Regions from separate parts of the Heyndrickxia sp. FSL W8-0496 genome, predicted to be linked through region 2. Evidence: riboswitches for the same ligand, from Rfam matches in the RefSeq annotation. Region 2 holds a riboswitch; each other region holds the start of a gene.

What was found. A riboswitch is a leader RNA that binds a small molecule or an ion and turns the genes downstream of it on or off. The one in region 2 is predicted to bind S-adenosylmethionine.
Region 1: another riboswitch for S-adenosylmethionine. It lies ahead of NST63_RS06965 (methionine ABC transporter ATP-binding protein); the one in region 2 lies ahead of NST63_RS26170 (5-methyltetrahydropteroyltriglutamate--homocysteine S-methyltransferase).
Region 3: another riboswitch for S-adenosylmethionine. It lies ahead of NST63_RS13675 (Fur-regulated basic protein FbpA); the one in region 2 lies ahead of NST63_RS26170 (5-methyltetrahydropteroyltriglutamate--homocysteine S-methyltransferase).

The regions. Positions count from the first base shown of each region.
Region 1 covers NZ_JBBOXX010000001.1:1,411,862-1,417,594, forward strand. Annotated here, with positions in the region: gene NST63_RS06940 (arsenate reductase family protein) at 1-12, shown strand, start outside; gene gcvH (glycine cleavage system protein GcvH) at 83-466, shown strand; gene NST63_RS06950 (thioredoxin family protein) at 632-949, shown strand; gene NST63_RS06955 (MFS transporter) at 1,037-2,305, shown strand; gene NST63_RS06960 (hypothetical protein) at 2,472-2,810, shown strand; SAM riboswitch class I at 2,956-3,061, shown strand; gene NST63_RS06965 (methionine ABC transporter ATP-binding protein) at 3,168-4,199, shown strand; gene NST63_RS06970 (methionine ABC transporter permease) at 4,192-4,860, shown strand; gene NST63_RS06975 (MetQ/NlpA family ABC transporter substrate-binding protein) at 4,888-5,721, shown strand.
Region 2 covers NZ_JBBOXX010000001.1:5,179,710-5,185,442, reverse strand. Annotated here, with positions in the region: gene phnW (2-aminoethylphosphonate--pyruvate transaminase) at 1-747, shown strand, start outside; gene phnX (phosphonoacetaldehyde hydrolase) at 744-1,586, shown strand; gene NST63_RS26170 (5-methyltetrahydropteroyltriglutamate--homocysteine S-methyltransferase) at 1,816-2,925, opposite strand; SAM riboswitch class I at 3,044-3,143, opposite strand; gene NST63_RS26165 (malate:quinone oxidoreductase) at 3,716-5,218, shown strand; gene NST63_RS26160 (hypothetical protein) at 5,292-5,453, shown strand.
Region 3 covers NZ_JBBOXX010000001.1:2,712,562-2,718,294, reverse strand. Annotated here, with positions in the region: gene sstT (serine/threonine transporter SstT) at 226-1,464, shown strand; gene NST63_RS13685 (YwaF family protein) at 1,585-2,292, shown strand; gene NST63_RS13680 (STM3941 family protein) at 2,494-3,027, opposite strand; gene NST63_RS13675 (Fur-regulated basic protein FbpA) at 3,450-3,653, opposite strand; SAM riboswitch class I at 3,724-3,829, opposite strand; gene NST63_RS13670 (hypothetical protein) at 3,990-4,118, opposite strand; gene NST63_RS13665 (YdcF family protein) at 4,295-5,332, shown strand; partial or broken gene NST63_RS13660 (IS1595 family transposase) at 5,661-5,733, shown strand, end outside.

The DNA of each region.
Region 1 (5,733 bases), 3.8 Mb from region 2:
ACATGGGCTTAAGCTAGTATTCTTGCTAACAAAAGTGTTTTATGTAAATATTAATTTGATAAATCTTTGGAGGGATCTTTGAATGAGTTTACCTAAAGAATTACGTTATTCTGAAGAACATGAGTGGGTAAAGAAAGAGGGAGAAAGCCTACGTATCGGTATCACAGATTTCGCACAATCTGAATTAGGTGACATTGTATTTGTTGAACTTCCTGAAGTTGGAGATGAAGTAACAGCGAATGAACCATTTGGTAGTGTTGAATCAGTTAAGACAGTTTCTGAATTATATGCACCTGTAAGTGGTAAAGTAGTTGCTGTGAATGAAGAATTAAGCGATAGTCCAGAATTTGTTAATGAATCACCATATGAAAAAGCATGGATGATTGTTGTTGAACCATCTAATATTGGTGAATTAGATGATCTTATGACTGCTGAAGCATATGAAGAAATGATTAACGAAGACTAATAAATAGATAAAAAAACTAGGGTTGTTTCCGAGTAACTTGGGACAACCTCATTTTTTTATTTATTTATTTATACCTTTATCAATCTTAATTTTTTTTGAAAAATTATAGCCAAGTATAAAGAAGGCTATATTATAAATATAGAAATTCACAAGAGGACGATCATAATGAAAGAATGGACAAAGGAAGAGATTACAGAAAATACAAGGAAGATCAAGCAACTAGCATTATACTTTTATACACCTTTATGTGGGACTTGTCAGGTAGCGGGGAGAATGCTCGATATTGTGGAAAATTTAGTACCACAGTTTGAATTTAGAAAAGCTGATTTAAATTATATGCCAGAAATGGCTGAGAAGTATTCAATTGAGAGTGTCCCCTGTTTATTAGTATTTCAAGAAGGAATTTGTGTGGAAAAAATATATGCTTTTCAATCGGTTACTCATTTGTATGAGCTTTTAAAACAAATAAATAAAGATGATTAAAACATTTCTGAATAGACCATTTACTTTTTTTCCTCACGCGATTATGATTATTTAGGGTATCGAAATAATCTAGTGGGGGATTTTTTTATGAAATGGGCAAATAGGTGGAAACAGCAATGGGGACGGTATAACTCGAATATAAGAAATGCCATTTATGGAAACGTTTTTACGCAAATTGGTTTGGGTGTTTTTATGGTCATTTACAACTTCTATATTCGTGAACTCGGTTTCCCTGATCAGATGAATGGGCAAGTCATCTCAATGACATCCCTGGCAACAGCCATTATTCTGATTCCAGCAGGAATATTAAGTGATAGACTGGGAAGGAAAAGAGTTATATTATATGGATTAATTTTTACAGGAGTTACCTTATTTCTTCGAAGTATCATTGAGCCAAGAACACTTCTCCTTATGGCAGCTTTTTTAACTGGTTTAACCCAAGCATTTATACAAGTTTCATCCGTTCCTTTATTGGCTGAAAACTCTACAGCTGAACAACGTGTCAAACTGTTTTCACTTCATTTTGGATTGATGACAGCTGCTAATGTGATTGGAAATATATTTGGGGGAGTACTTTCTGACTTACTTGAATGGATCTATAGTCCGATTATTAGTATTCGGATTACTTTAATAATTGGCGCAGTTATATTTTTGATCGGAATTTTGCCAATAATGAGACTTAAGGAAATAATAACAGTTGTAAGCTACGATGAAAAAAATAATAAACGCTTCATTTCATTCAAAGAACAAAAGGAAAGTCTTAAATTAATCATCTTTTTTGCCATTGCACAATTATTAATCGGTTTTGGTGCAGGACTTGTAATCCCTTATTTAAATTTATACTTTGCTGATCGATTTAATGCTTCAAATACAACGATTGGATTTATTATTTCGATGGGTCAGGCAGCAACCGCCATCGCTATGTTTATTGGTCCATTTGTAGTAAGTAAAGTAGGGGAGGTTAAGGCAGTTGTCTTTTTGCAATTGGCTTCTCTCCCATTTTTATTATTAACGGGATTTACTCATAGTTTATTACTTGCAGCAATTGGATTTTTATTCAGGCAGGCTTTAATGAATGCAGGAAATCCAATTCAAATGTCATTAATGATGTCTAAAGTTGATAATTCAGTGAAGGGTCTTGCAAACTCTGTCAATCAAATGGTATTTAATTTAGGATGGGGGTTGATGGGGCCAGTTTCAATGGGAATTGTTTCACGAAATGGTTCTTATAATGGCTACGCCATTGTTTTTTCAATCACATGTTTTTTATATTTAGTGGGGTCGATCTACTTTTTTATTGTCTTTAAATCTTTTGGAAGCAAAAAAGATCATCCTCCTATTTCAAAAGTAGTATAAATACTTATGACAAATTTCTTGGGAAATAAATAGATAATGATTTTATTCGACAAGAATTTTTTTATGTATTTTATATCTTGAAAAAATTGTAGAACGATAGATAGAGGATTTTCTTTTCAAAAAATGAATAAGTGTATAAAAGATAAACGAGAAATGGGTGATCTTTATGGATTCATTTTTTGAAAGACTGATTCAAGAGTTGGATAATCGAAAACATTTGAATGCCTTATTTCCAAACCATCCTATTATGATAAAATTTGTTTGCGATAAAGAGGAATGGGGATTGTATATTTCTAAAAATAGCTGTTCTATAATGAAAAAAGATATAGGCGAATCGAATTTAGAAATACATGCCTCCAAACCAATACTTTGTCATCTTTTAAATGGTCATATTCGCTTAAGTCAATTAGTGAAAAATAACGAACTTACATTATATGGCTCCTATCGCTTATCACTTTTACTTGAATCGATTTTATGGCTAAGTAGAGACTATCAGATTGCATGAATGGAGAACTATATTTATTGTGATTTTTTGTTGACAGTCATTAACCATCATGATACAATGACTTTTGTACTAATTAAGTCTTTGATATTGAAAGTTTAATAATGGAATTTTTTGTTTGAAAGATTAACAATTAAATATATATGTGCTCTTATCAAGAGAGGTGGAGGGATGTGCCCTATGAAGCCCGGCAACCGTCAGTTATCTGAAATGGTGCCAATTCACACAAAGTTTTTAACTTTGGAAGATGAGAGGAAGGTTTCATAATTATTCATGCCTTTCTGTCATTTTGCAGAAAGGCATTTTATTTTGCCCAGATTATTGGAATACTAGGCGTCATATACAAGTGAGGTGGACAGCATGATAACCGTTCAAAAAGTAAAAAAAATATTTTCTACAAAAAATGGAGAAGTTACAGCAGTTAATGACATTAACATTGATATAAATAAAGGTGAGATTTTTGGTGTAATTGGCTATTCAGGTGCCGGGAAAAGTACGTTAATTCGTATGTTAAATGGTCTAGAAATTCCAACCTCGGGTAAGATTCATGTAGCTGGGAAGGAAATTTCGAGTATAAAGGGTGCAGAGCTAAGAAAAGCAAGACAAGGCATTGGAATGATATTTCAGCATTTTAATCTTCTCTGGTCACGTACTGTTAGGGAAAATATTTCTTTTCCTCTTGAAATCGCGGGTGTACCAAAACAGCAGCGTAGAAAAAAAGTAGACGAATTAATTAAGCTTGTTGGATTAGATGGAAGGGAAGAAGCATATCCTTCACAGCTTAGTGGTGGACAAAAGCAACGTGTAGGTATTGCCCGTGCTTTAGCAAATGACCCTCAAGTACTTTTATGTGATGAGGCGACTTCTGCATTGGACCCACAGACTACAGATTCTATTTTGGATCTATTAGTGGATATTAATAAAAGACTTGGATTAACGATTGTGCTAATTACACATGAAATGCATGTGATTAGGAAAATTTGTCATCGAGTTGCTGTTATGGAAAATGGTCAGGTTGTTGAGATGGGAAGCGTACTTGATGTGTTTAGAAAACCTCAAGAGAAAATAACAAAGCGTTTCGTTAGACAACTCACAGAACCTGAAGATACCCATGAAACAGTACAACAACTATTAAATATGTATCCAAGTGGACGATTAGTGAAGATTACTTTTATTGGAGGTTCTGCTGAACAACCGATTATAACTGATCTTATTAGGAATTATTCTCTTTCTGTAAATATTATTCAGGGCAACATCTCACAAACACAGAATGGATCATATGGGACATTGTTCATTCATGTAGATGGTGAGGAAGAAGAGATAAATAAGGGATTAACTTATTTGCAAAAACAACAGGAGATTGAACTAGAGGTGATGAAGGCAGATGCTTGAGAAATACTTTCCAAACGTAGATTGGGTTTCTATGTGGGATGCCACAAAAGAAACTATATATATGTCATTCTGGTCCGTGATTGCAACATTTGTAATCGGAATATTATTAGGATTATTATTGTTTTTTACAGCTAAAGGAAGTTTATGGGAAAACCGTGCAATAAACTCAATTATCTCAGCAATTGTTAATGTTTTTCGTTCGATTCCTTTCATTATATTAATTGTTCTTTTAATACCATTTACTAAAACAATTGTCGGTTCCATAATTGGGCCAGAAGCAGCATTACCTGCATTGATTATAGGTGCGGCACCTTTTTATGCAAGATTAGTGGAGATTGGTCTAAGAGAAGTCGATAAAGGTGTTATTGAAGCAGCGAGGGCTATGGGTGCCAAGATGAGTACCATTATATTTAAAGTATTATTACCAGAATCAATGCCGGCCATTGTTTCAGGTATAACTGTTACATCCATTGCTATTGTAGGGTATACCGCAATGGCAGGTGCAATTGGTGCCGGCGGATTAGGAAATCTAGCCTATTTAGATGGCTTCCAAAGAAATCGTACAGATGTTACTTTTGTAGCTACTATCATTATTTTAATTATCGTTTTCATCATCCAGATGATTGGTGATTTAATTACAAGAAAAATAGATAAGCGATAACTTCATATTAAAGAGGAGGAAATACAAATGAAAAAATGGTTAGGTATTCTTTTTGCAACATTGCTTGTGTTTGGATTAGCTGCCTGTGGTTCTTCAGATGAAAAATCAAAAGGCGATGGTAAAGAAACAACTTTAGTAGTAGGAGCTTCAAATACTCCACATGCAGTGATCTTGGAACAAGCAAAGCCTATTTTGAAGAAAAAGGGCATCAATCTTAAAATTGAGAAGTTCACAGATTATGTTTTACCGAATAAAGCATTAGATGGAAAAGATTTAGATGCTAACTATTTTCAACATATTCCTTATTTAGAAAAACAAATCAAAGAATTTGGATATGACTTTGTAAATGCAGGTGGTATTCATATTGAACCGATGGGGATTTATTCAAAAAAATATAAATCTCTAGATGACCTTCCGGATGGTGCTAAAATACTAATGAGTAATTCTGTCGCTGATCACGGTCGTATTCTAACATTGTTTGAAGAAAAAGGCTTAATTAAGCTTAAAGATGGTGTTAATAAGGATGAGGCAACGATTAAAGATATTGCTGAAAATCCAAAAAAATTAAAATTTGATTATGAATATGATCCAGCCTTCTTAACTACAGCATATAATAATGGAGAGGGAGATGCAGTTGTTATCAACTCCAACTTTGCCATCGATGTAGGTATGAATCCGAAAAAAGATTCTATTGCCATTGAAGGAGACGACTCACCATATGTAAATGTGATCGCTGTACGTAAAGGTGATGAAAACAAAAAATCAATTAAAACATTAGTTGAAGTTTTACATTCTAAAGAAATCCAAGATTTTATTAAAAAAGAGTGGAAAGGGTCAGTTGTTCCAGTCTCAGGTAAATAATATCGTAAAAAG
Region 2 (5,733 bases):
ATTGAAGCGGAAATAAAGGCTATATTAGAGGAAGATCATGAAATTACACATATAATCATGGTTCATTGTGAGACAACGACAGGAATCTTAAATCCAATTGAAATGGTTTCAAAACTGTCGAAAGAGTTTGGAAAAACCTTAATTATTGATGCAATGAGCAGCTTTGGCGGTCTAGAAATCAATGTACCTGTTCTAGGAATTGACTATTTAATCAGCAGCGCAAATAAATGTATTCAAGGTGTACCTGGCTTTGGCTTTGTTATTGCTAAGCGTGAGAAACTACTAACATGTAAAGGGAACTCTCAAAGTCTATCACTAGATTTATATGATCAATGGGTAGAAATGGAGAAGGATGGAAAATGGCGCTACACCTCACCAACACATGTAGTGGCTGCCTTTTCTAAAGCAATTGATGAATTAATAGAAGAAGGTGGCATTCCAGCAAGATTTGCTCGGTATCAAAATAATAATCGTATATTAAGAGAGAGACTTGCCAAGATAGGAATTCATGCCTATATTACAGATGATAAACAATCGCCGATTATTACAACCTTTCTTTTTCCAAATGAGAAATTCAACTTTGAAGACTTCTATTCCTATACAAAGGAGAGAGGCTTTGTCCTCTATCCAGGAAAACTAACCGATGTAGATACCTTCCGCATTGGGAATATTGGTGAAATTTATGAAGAAGATATCCAAGCATTGTGTGAAATTATTGAAGAATATATGGGAGTGATGGTAAAGTGAATAAAATTGAAGGAGTAATTTTGGATTGGGCAGGAACAACGGTGGATTTCGGCTGCTTTGCCCCAGTAAATGTATTTATTGATATTTTTAAACATGCAGGTGTTAATGTGACAATGGAGGAAGCAAGAGCACCGATGGGATTGCTTAAGATTGACCACATTCGCGCCATGCTTTCGATGCCTAGAATCTCTCATTTATGGAAGGAGAGATTTGGCAGAGAGTTTAATGAACAAGATGTGGAGAAATTATATGCTGAATTCGAGCCTGCACTCATGTCATCCTTAGCTGAGTATACAGATGTCATTCCTGAGGTGATTGAGGCAGTTCAAACCTTAAGAAGCCAAGGATTGAAAATTGGTTCAACAACAGGTTACACACAATCCATGATGGATGTTGTTGTACCTAATGCACACAAAAAAGGGTATAGTCCAGATTTTTATATCACTCCTGATGGTACCAATTCTCTGGGGAGACCTTATCCTTATATGATTTATCGAAACATGGAAGCATTGAAATTATCAGCATCCTGGAAGGTTGTAAAAGTTGGAGATACGACCTCAGACATAAAAGAGGCGGTTAATGCTGGCGTTTGGTCAGTGGGCGTTATAATAGGCAGTTCCGAAATGGGGCTAAGTTTATCTGAATATAATGCCTTATCCGAAGTAGATCAAGAGAAGGCAATCTCTAGAACAGAACAAATATTTTTACAAAGCGGGGCAGATTTTACAATAAAAACAATGGGAGAACTGCCTCAATTAATTGGAAAAATTAACAGTCTCATCTCGGAAGGTAAGAGGCCTAGTGCAGGTTTAACGTACTTAGTGGAGGGAATTTATTGAAATCAATATCAAAAAAGAATAAGATACTTATTTTATTATTTATTATGCTTTTATGTGTTGCTTGCCTATTCGATTTTAAATATAAAGGGTTATTCTTCCAACTGTTACCTAAGACGATTCAATCATATTTAGCCGGTTTTTTTTAATAGTCTCAGCTTTAATGGAGAAACACTGATGAGTAATAAAAGGACCGGGCGTTTTTTGCCCGGTTTATCTTATGTAAGTGAAACTATTGTCCCCAGACATCTTTTGCAATACGTACAACATGGCGTAATTTATTCCATTGTTCTTCCTCTGTTAGGATATTTCCTTCTTCAGTAGAAGCAAACCCACATTGCGGGCTCAAACAAAGTTGATTAATATTCACATATTTTGTTGCTTCTTTAATCCGTCCTATTATTTCATCTGTATCTTCGAGTTCAGGAGTTTTAGATGTGATGAGTCCCAATACCACATGTTGATCTTTAATGAATCGTAATGGTGTAAAATCTCCAGATCGTTCATTATCATATTCTAAGAAGAAGGCATCTACATTAACACGTGAAAATAACTCTTTTGCAATGGGTTCATATCCACCTTGATACAGCCAGGAAGATTTGAAATTTCCACGACAAATATGAAGAGTAATTGCCATGTCCTCAGGTTTGTTGGCTACAGCTTCTACAGTAATATCAGCAAATTTTTTCACAAGCTCATCCGGATCGAATCCTTGTGATTTTATTTTATCTCGGAAAGCATCACTGAACAATGCTCCCCAGCTTGTATCATCTAATTGTAAATAGCGACAACCTGCATCATAAAATGTTTGAATGGCATCTTGATACACTTTAATAATATCGTTAGCCACCTCATCAAATGAAGGATATGAAGGATTATTCAAATATGGTTCACTTCCAACTACACCCGAGTAGAAAATCATATTAGGGCCTGGGATTGTAATTTTCGCAATATGATCGCCGGCAATGCTTTTCAAATACGTGAAGTCTTCTAAAAATGGATGATCCTTAGGGAAACTTAATTTCGAATCAACTGTATATGCTTCTGCCTTTTTCATTGCTCCATTAAATGCACCGGTGATGTCTATTTCATAAACACGAATTCCCTTAATAGCTCTGATAAAATCTAAGTGCCACCATCTTCTTCTGAATTCACCATCTGTCACTGCCGTTAGGCCTACTTCTTTTTGCTTTTCAACAATTCTAGCAATCTCAATGTCTTCTAATGCACGTAATTCTTCCTTCGTTATTTGACCATTCTTATATTGAGCCCTCGCCTCTTTAAGTGCTTGTGGGCGCAAGAAGCTCCCTACATGGTCTGCTCTAAATGGTGCTTTCTTCATGGTATTAATCAAATTGGACAACCCCTCTAAAGTTAAATAAATTTGTTTTTCTTAGCTTTTTCAGGGTACAAAAAAACCCTTCTTAAAAAGAAGAGATTAAAATCACAGATAATTACTCTTCTTATCTTCAAGCAAAACGCTACTGGAATTAGCACAGTACAAAAATGTCTGTTGCTGAGATATCTCAGGGCCAGTCCCTCCATCTCTCTAAATAAGAAAGTTACAAATTTAATTATTAATTATCAATTTACCTGTATATTCAGAGAATGTCAATTTTCCGGTGCGAATAAGTATGATGGAACCCATATTCTTCATTTGGGAAGGGCTTTTTTGAGGGAAACGTTATCTCGGTATACAAATAATCAGTTTATTCAAGAAGAAAAAGAAAGAACTATTAGTGGACTCCTGCAAAATTATCATATTCATAATCAAAGAGAGGTCATATAGTAAAGAACATTTTAGCTGTGATGGGTGTTTTTGTTTATTTATATTAATATATTTTTTTGGAGTCAAAGATCGATTATGACTAGAACGATTCTGATTAATAGAGTCAAAAACAGATTAAATTATGTGGATTGTTTCTCCATTTTTTACGTAATTTTAGATATCTTATCACTCTCATACAATAGTGATATTTAAATCTATAAATAATAGTGATATACTATAATTAGGAATGAATTGATACAGAAAAGGTGTGTGTGATCAGGTCGCGCCTTGGCTTGCTTGTTACGCCGAAGAAGGAGCGTCTACATCCTTTTTTGCAAATCTAACGGTATAAGGGACGATAAAAATGAGTAACAGACAAACTAAAACAGACGTTATCTTAATTGGTGCCGGAGTCATGAGCGCGACTTTGGGATCATTGTTGAAAGAATTAGCACCGCAATGGGAAATTAAAGTATTTGAGAAACTAGCAAATCCAGGGGAAGAAAGCTCTAACGAATGGAATAATGCGGGTACAGGGCATTCTGCACTGTGTGAGCTTAATTATACAACTGAAAAAGCTGATGGATCTATCGATATTACGAAAGCGATTAAAATCAATGAGCAGTTTCAGCTTTCAAGACAGTTTTGGTCTTATCTTGTAAACCGTGAACTGATTCATAATCCACAAGACTTTATCATGCCAATTCCTCATATGAGTCTAGTCCAAGGTGAAAAAAATGTAACGTTTTTGAAAAAGCGTTTTGAAGCGCTTTCAAATAATCCGTTGTTTCAAGGGATGGAATTCTCTGATGATCCTGATAAACTAAAGGAATGGATTCCACTTATTATGGAAGGTCGTACCGATAATGAACCAATAGCAGCAACCAAAATTGACTCTGGAACAGATGTTAACTTTGGTGCTTTAACACGCATGTTATTTGACCATTTAAAGAGTCTAGACGTTGAGATTAACTATAAGCACACGGTAAAAGATATTAAACGTACAAACGAAGGCTTATGGGAAGTGAAAGTACACAATATTGAAAGCGGTAGTACTGAATACCATACAGCAAAATTTGTCTTTATCGGCGGTGGAGGCGGAAGTCTACCATTATTACAAAAAACCGGAATTCCTGAATCTAAGCATATCGGAGGCTTCCCGGTCAGTGGCTTATTTATGGTTTGTAATAATCCTGAAATTGTTGAACAGCATCATGCAAAGGTATATGGTAAAGCGAAGGTTGGCGCACCTCCAATGTCTGTTCCACATCTTGACACACGATATATCGACAATAAGAAATCATTGTTATTTGGACCATTTGCCGGCTTTTCACCGAAGTTTTTGAAAACGGGTTCAAACTTAGATTTAATCCGTTCTGTAAAACCGAATAATGTATTGACGATGTTGGCGGCAGGCTTTAAAGAGATGGCATTAACAAAGTATCTAATCCAGCAAGTATTGTTATCGAATGAAAAGCGTTTGGAAGAGCTAAAAGAGTTTATCCCGAATGCTAAACTCGAGGATTGGGATATCGTCGTTGCAGGACAACGTGTGCAAGTAATTAAAGATACGGAGACAGGCGGTAAAGGTACACTACAATTTGGTACCGAAGTTGTTACTGCATCCGATGGTTCGGTAGCTGCATTGCTTGGTGCTTCACCGGGTGCTTCTACTGCTGTTCATGTTATGCTTGAAGTATTAGAAAAATGCTTCCCGCAATACATGATGGAATGGGAGCCGAAACTAAAAGAAATGATACCTTCTTATGGTATGTCTTTAATGGAAAATCCAGAGCTTTTACAAGAAATTCATACCTCAACAGCACAAGCACTTGGGCTAAGTCAACAAGAATTAGCTTATAGTTAAGAATGAATAAAGAATCTTTGATCTATCATTAGATTAAGGATTCTTTTTTTTGCGTTTAGAGAGGTGAAAATTGATGATAAAGAACAATTGCGAGAGTTTAATAGCTGATATTGAAAACGTTAATCTTATTTTCGTAATTAATCAAGGGGAGATCATTGAAGGAGGTACGCATCACGAGCTATTGCAGAAAAAAGGATTTTATTCTCCGATGTATGAGAGTCAGTTTAATATCTGAAGTGAAAAATGATTAACTCTTTGAAAAAAATGTTTAGTTTATTGATCATTCAGAGTATGTTGTTATCATCAGAATAAATTCCAAAGAAAAGGCATCTTCCAATTAAAAATGTACCCCGTTAATAACGGTCCATTTTAGTTTGGATAGATGCCTATTAAGAGCGTTCGGTTAGGTGTGATGGCTAGAACATGTAAAATAATAAGAGCCTTTTTTCCGAATTAGGGTATCCGGGTAGATTAAAGGGCTAAAGTACCATCTAGAGCGGAAATTATTCTTAGTT
Region 3 (5,733 bases), 2.5 Mb from region 2:
ATAGTGGATTTTTTTCATAATAATAGTAGAACTATCACTGTTTTATTATGATTTTCAAATTAAATAGTAGGGTGAATGTACAGACACCACAAAATATTAAACCTATTGTAATATATCTAAATATTCATTATAATACTATTAATTAGAAATGCATCTAATAGAACACGACTTGAAGTTAGAATAATTTCACTATTCTAACGGTTTAACAACTAGGGGGAAACGTATATGAAAAGTATATGGAAAAAATGGAGTCAAATCAGTTTAGTCAAACAAATATTAATCGGTTTGATTATCGGGGTTATTCTAGCAGTTGCCATTCCAACTGTCGCCAAACCATTTGTTATATTAGGTTCATTATTTGTAGGCGCATTAAAAGCAATAGCACCTATTTTAGTATTATTCTTGGTTATGTCTGCCATCGCCCAACATAAAAGTGGTCATAAAACAAATATGAAATCCATTCTTGTACTCTATCTATTAGGAACATTTTTAGCTGGATTAGTGGCTGTAATTGTAAGTTTCATCTTCCCAGTAAGCCTAACTTTAGCTGATAGCGGAGAGGATTTAGCTGCTCCCGGTGGAGTCATAGAGGTCCTAAAAACATTATTACTTAATATAGTAGATAATCCGGTTAAAGCTATTTATAATGCAAACTACATCGGAATCTTAGCTTGGGCAATCCTTCTTGGTGTAGCACTTAAGAATGCACCTGACACGACTAAAACAATGATAGCAAACGTATCTGATGCAGTAGCAAAAATGGTTACATGGGTCATTAAATTTGCTCCATTAGGTATTATGGGACTAGTCATTGAATCAATTACGACAAATGGGCTTGAGTCATTATTAAGCTATGGAAAGCTACTTGCTGTATTACTTGGCTGTATGTTATTTGTTGCTGTAGTTATTAATCCGATTATCGTGTACATTGGTATTCGTCAAAATCCATATCCATTAGTTTTTAAGTGCTTAAAAGAAAGTGGTATTACTGCGTTTTTTACACGCAGTTCAGCAGCCAATATTCCTGTTAATATGAGATTATGTGAAAAGTTAGGTTTGGATAAGGATACGTATTCGGTTTCTATTCCATTAGGTGCAACAATTAATATGGCTGGTGCAGCTGTGACTATTTCTGTGTTAACACTTGCCGCTGTTCATACATTGGGTATTCACGTTGATATTCCTACAGCGATCATTCTTAGTGTTTTAGCTGCTGTATGTGCCTGTGGAGCTTCAGGAGTTGCTGGAGGTTCCTTATTATTGATTCCATTAGCATGTAGTTTATTTGGAATTCCAAATGATGTAGCTATGACAGTAGTTGGGGTAGGATTTATCGTAGGGGTTTTACAAGATTCTTGTGAAACTGCTTTAAATTCTTCCACCGACGTACTCTTTACAGCTACTGCTGAATATAGACAACGACGGAAAGAAGGAAAAAGTATTAATTTTAAACAGGCATCTTAAAGTAGTAAACCCTCCATACTTAGGTAGGAGGGTTTTTCTTATGCTATATACAGTACCTTTCTTTAAATAACATGAATCTCGGAGACTTAGAGTATCTTATATGAGAGAAGGGGGGATAATATGGAGGGTTTTTTTAAGCATAAATATGAGGCTTTTCCATTTGAAATATTCTCATTTTCACATACTTTGATGATAATTGTAATGTTTATTGGTGTTTTATTCATAATTTTAGGACGCACTTTTTTGAAGAAACATAATCAAATCGTGCGAATATCCTTTTTTACAATACTTTTCCTCTTAGAATTTCTTTATCATATATGGCTTTATAGTGGGGGAGTATGGGATGTATCTTTTGCATTGCCACTTCAGCTTTGTTCGATAAGCCTAATTTTATGTTTAATCATGTTATTAACAAAATCTCAGGTTGTTTTTCAAATCGTTTATTTTATGGGGATCTCGGGAGCATTAATGGCAATCATTACCCCTGAATTATTCTTAGGATATCCGCATTTTCGCTTCTTTCAATTTTTTATTACCCATATTCTGATCATTTGGACTTGTATTTATTATGTTATAGTACATCAGTATATTCCTACCACTAAAGGTTTGGTGAGCTCGTTTTTCTTTTTGAATGGATGTGCAGGAATTGCCTATTTTTTAAATAAAATCACTAGTGGAAATTATATGTTTCTATCATATAAACCAATAAATGGTTCCTTATTAGATTATTTTGGCCCCTATCCATATTATATTCTATCTTTAGAAGCGGCCGCCTTGATTTTGTTTATATTATTATTGCTTCCATTTAAGTTAAAAAAGAAGAGATAAATTTATAAATTAAAATATCGTTTTATAAACACTTTTTAACCCAATAGATCTGGGAAAAGTAGCTACGAAGAGTGTAGCTAATTCTAATTGATGAGTTTATTAATATATAAATTGATAGTTTGTTGTTTGTGCACGACAATCTTATAGAATATGAGGTTCAAGAAAAACAGCACCACTAAACCATACTGGTGCTGTTTGTATTTACGCTTGTCGTTCATCTTCAAGATAAAAACCTATATTTTGTTCAGCAAGTGCTTCAAAAAAACCTTCTTTATCCTTCAAGTTATTAATGGAAACATTTATGGCAGGGTAACCCATGCTTTTATTTGCTTCTAAAAGCTTTTTGTTCATACCAGTGAATTTATTCACGTATTTATCTTCATCAAATAATATAAAACCTAACATTGCCTGTTTATTGATTTGATATGGAATACATCCATCGATATCTTCCCATGGGATAAATCCAATTTTAGGAATGTATCCATTAATCATAATGCCTTCTGTACTAATGACAACGGAAGGTTCGTTTGTTGTCGCCTTTTTTAGTAGTACGATGGACACAGGTATAAGAACTATAGTTAATATGAGAGAGAGAATGAACATTGGAAATTCCAAAGTAATTGACCCGAAAAGCATAGCAAGGGTGATACCACCAAATACAAGTGTCAATGTTATAGTTAAAATTGAAAAGCCAATCATTCTTGCCCTAGAGTCAAAAAATTCTTTTTTCTGCATCGTTTCACCTTTCCATATTTTATGATGACATCCTTTTCATCCTAATTATTCCAACTGAATTGTATAATAAATGGAAAGTACATGTATATAGGCCAATAGAATTAGTAGATGAGTACGGATATTGATATATAGTGAAATAAACAGAGGAAGTGTAATAAAACGAAATTTTGAATTGGAATTGAAAATGGAAAATTTTAAGCATGAGTAATCCCTAATATGAAAACTACACCCTGTTTTTGTGTCGTTTGTTGTTTTTGTATTATCTCTGGCTTTTACACCAAATAAAGAGTTCAGTGTTCTTATGAGGTTTGCCAAACTTCAACTTACTTTTTCAGTTAAGATATGAGTTGAATAGTAAGAAGGTTTGAAAATAAGGCCTAAATAAAAAAGCCCCTTTTAAAATTAAAGAGGCTATTACTAATTTATTTAAAATTAATCCATCGAATAGAGTCTATTCCACTATGTGGATGATTTTTAGATGTAATTTTATAATACTCATATTCCAAATCTAATAAAGATAATTCAAAAAGATGCTTTCCATCTTTTTTGTATTGTCCATTTTCAATTAACTTATTAATTAAATCGTTTCGACGACTTTCTATTGTTTCATTTAACAATCTTTCCATTTTCATTTCCTCTCTTATGTTAGTTTCTTTTAATTGGATAAGAAGAGGAATGATCAACTGTATAAACCTCAACTTATCTTTCAAGCAATTTGCTTGCAGGATTTAGCACAGGATTCAAAAAAGAATCTGCTGCTGAGGTTTCATAGGGCCAGTCCCTCCACCTCTCTTGATAAGTATTTATGTAATTACAGATTAAAGCATATTAATCCGATTTGTCAACTATGTTTATTCGAGGTTTTTTACTCAATTGTAATTAATTTAAGCTATAAGAGTTATGGAAAGCCAAGTAAAAAATCAAACAAACCGGTTAAAAAAATCGGTTTGTTTGATTTTAATTTATTCTGTTTTCGTGCTCTGATCCTTATTTCTTTTATTTCCTTTGCTATTATCTCCACTAGTTGGAGTTTGTCCATGTAAATGGGGGGAATTTTGATTGTGACTACCTTGATTATATTTTTTAGTCATAGTAAATTGCTCCTTTCTTAGGAATAATAAAATAGTATCTCCTTTTTGTTTCAACTTATGATTTCTGATTAAAATCTAGCCTTTTAAATTCCATAAAATGAAAAAAAAGGTGAAAACTAATATAACTTTCATGTATAATGAATCGAAAAACTATTTTTGAAAATTTGAGGTCTACAATGCTATTAACAATTGGAATTATTACCCTTTTATTGTTTGTTACATTTATAAGTTCTTATTTATCAGATCCAAGAAGAGTGATAAATGGTTTTTGGTTTAACCTGTTTTTTTGTTCATTACTTATTTTTTGTTGTATTTTAGGATACAGTACTGGTAATAAACTCCTTATGATCTTTGCATTATTCCCATTTGCTATTTTACTATTTATAGCAACATTTGGTTTTTTTGCTCTAAGTGTTGCATTATTTTTAAATGCAAGGGTATTAATGAAAAAAGAGGGGAGACGATTTTCAAATGCGTTAACATTATTTTTAGGTATCTTTCTATTAATATTATTTATAAACCAAATCATAAATCCTGAGCGTTTATTATCGACTAGTTTGCAACCTCTATATGCAGGAGCTTCATTAATTGTCATTTATTTCTTTTTACATTTAACTAATTTTTTGACCGCTTATATGTTATACCAGTTTAATAGGCCAAAATACAATCAAGATTTTATTATTGTTTTAGGCAGTGGTTTAATTAATGATAGGGTTCCACCACTATTAGCAAGTAGAATAAATAAAGCGATTGAATTTTATTGGAAACAAAAGGCGGTAACTCTACCACCAAAATTAGTTTTTTCAGGTGGACAAGGACCTGATGAAAACCTCCCCGAAGCAGAAGCGATGCAAATTTATGCCGTAAACAATGGAATTCCTATAGAAGATACTCTGACAGAAGTTCATTCTGTGAATACTTTTCAGAATATGCTTTTTTCAAAACACCTCATGGATTCTTTAAAAGGAAATGAATATAATAGTATCTTTACGACGAACAATTTTCATCTGTTCCGAGCTAGCTTATATGCAAAAAAAGCTGGTCTAAATAGTCAAGGTATCGGTTCTAAAACGGCATTTTATTACTGGCCAAATGCAATGATTCGTGAGTATATTGCCATTATAATAATGAGACGTAAATTTCATACATTTGTTGTAGGTACCATATTAGGATTCTCTATCTTAATAACATTGATTTCTTTTTTATTTGAATAAGTTTTAAATAAAAGTCATTCTTCTTAATTGGAAAATGACTCTTTTTATCTTCAATGAAATATATCCTAATCTAAATTTTAAAATCTTAGTTTGGACGTACAAAATTGAATTGAACGCTTAAAATATTTCGAGTAAATGAAAAAGAGGCAGGTATACTTAAAACGACAAGTAAATCAATTCCGTTCCATATACTCATTTTTATTTGTTCAAATCCAAAGGTTCTTAAAATGGCACCTAGAATTGATAATATTGCACTTAAAAGTAAACCTGCATATAAGATAGAACAGATGTTATTAATGAATTCGTATAAATTTCATGTTTATTTCCTTCCTCTGTCGGTGGTCGTCTAATTAATGAAATGCGTTAAACTCACACTTCAAATAGGGGGTTGAATGCCCTCA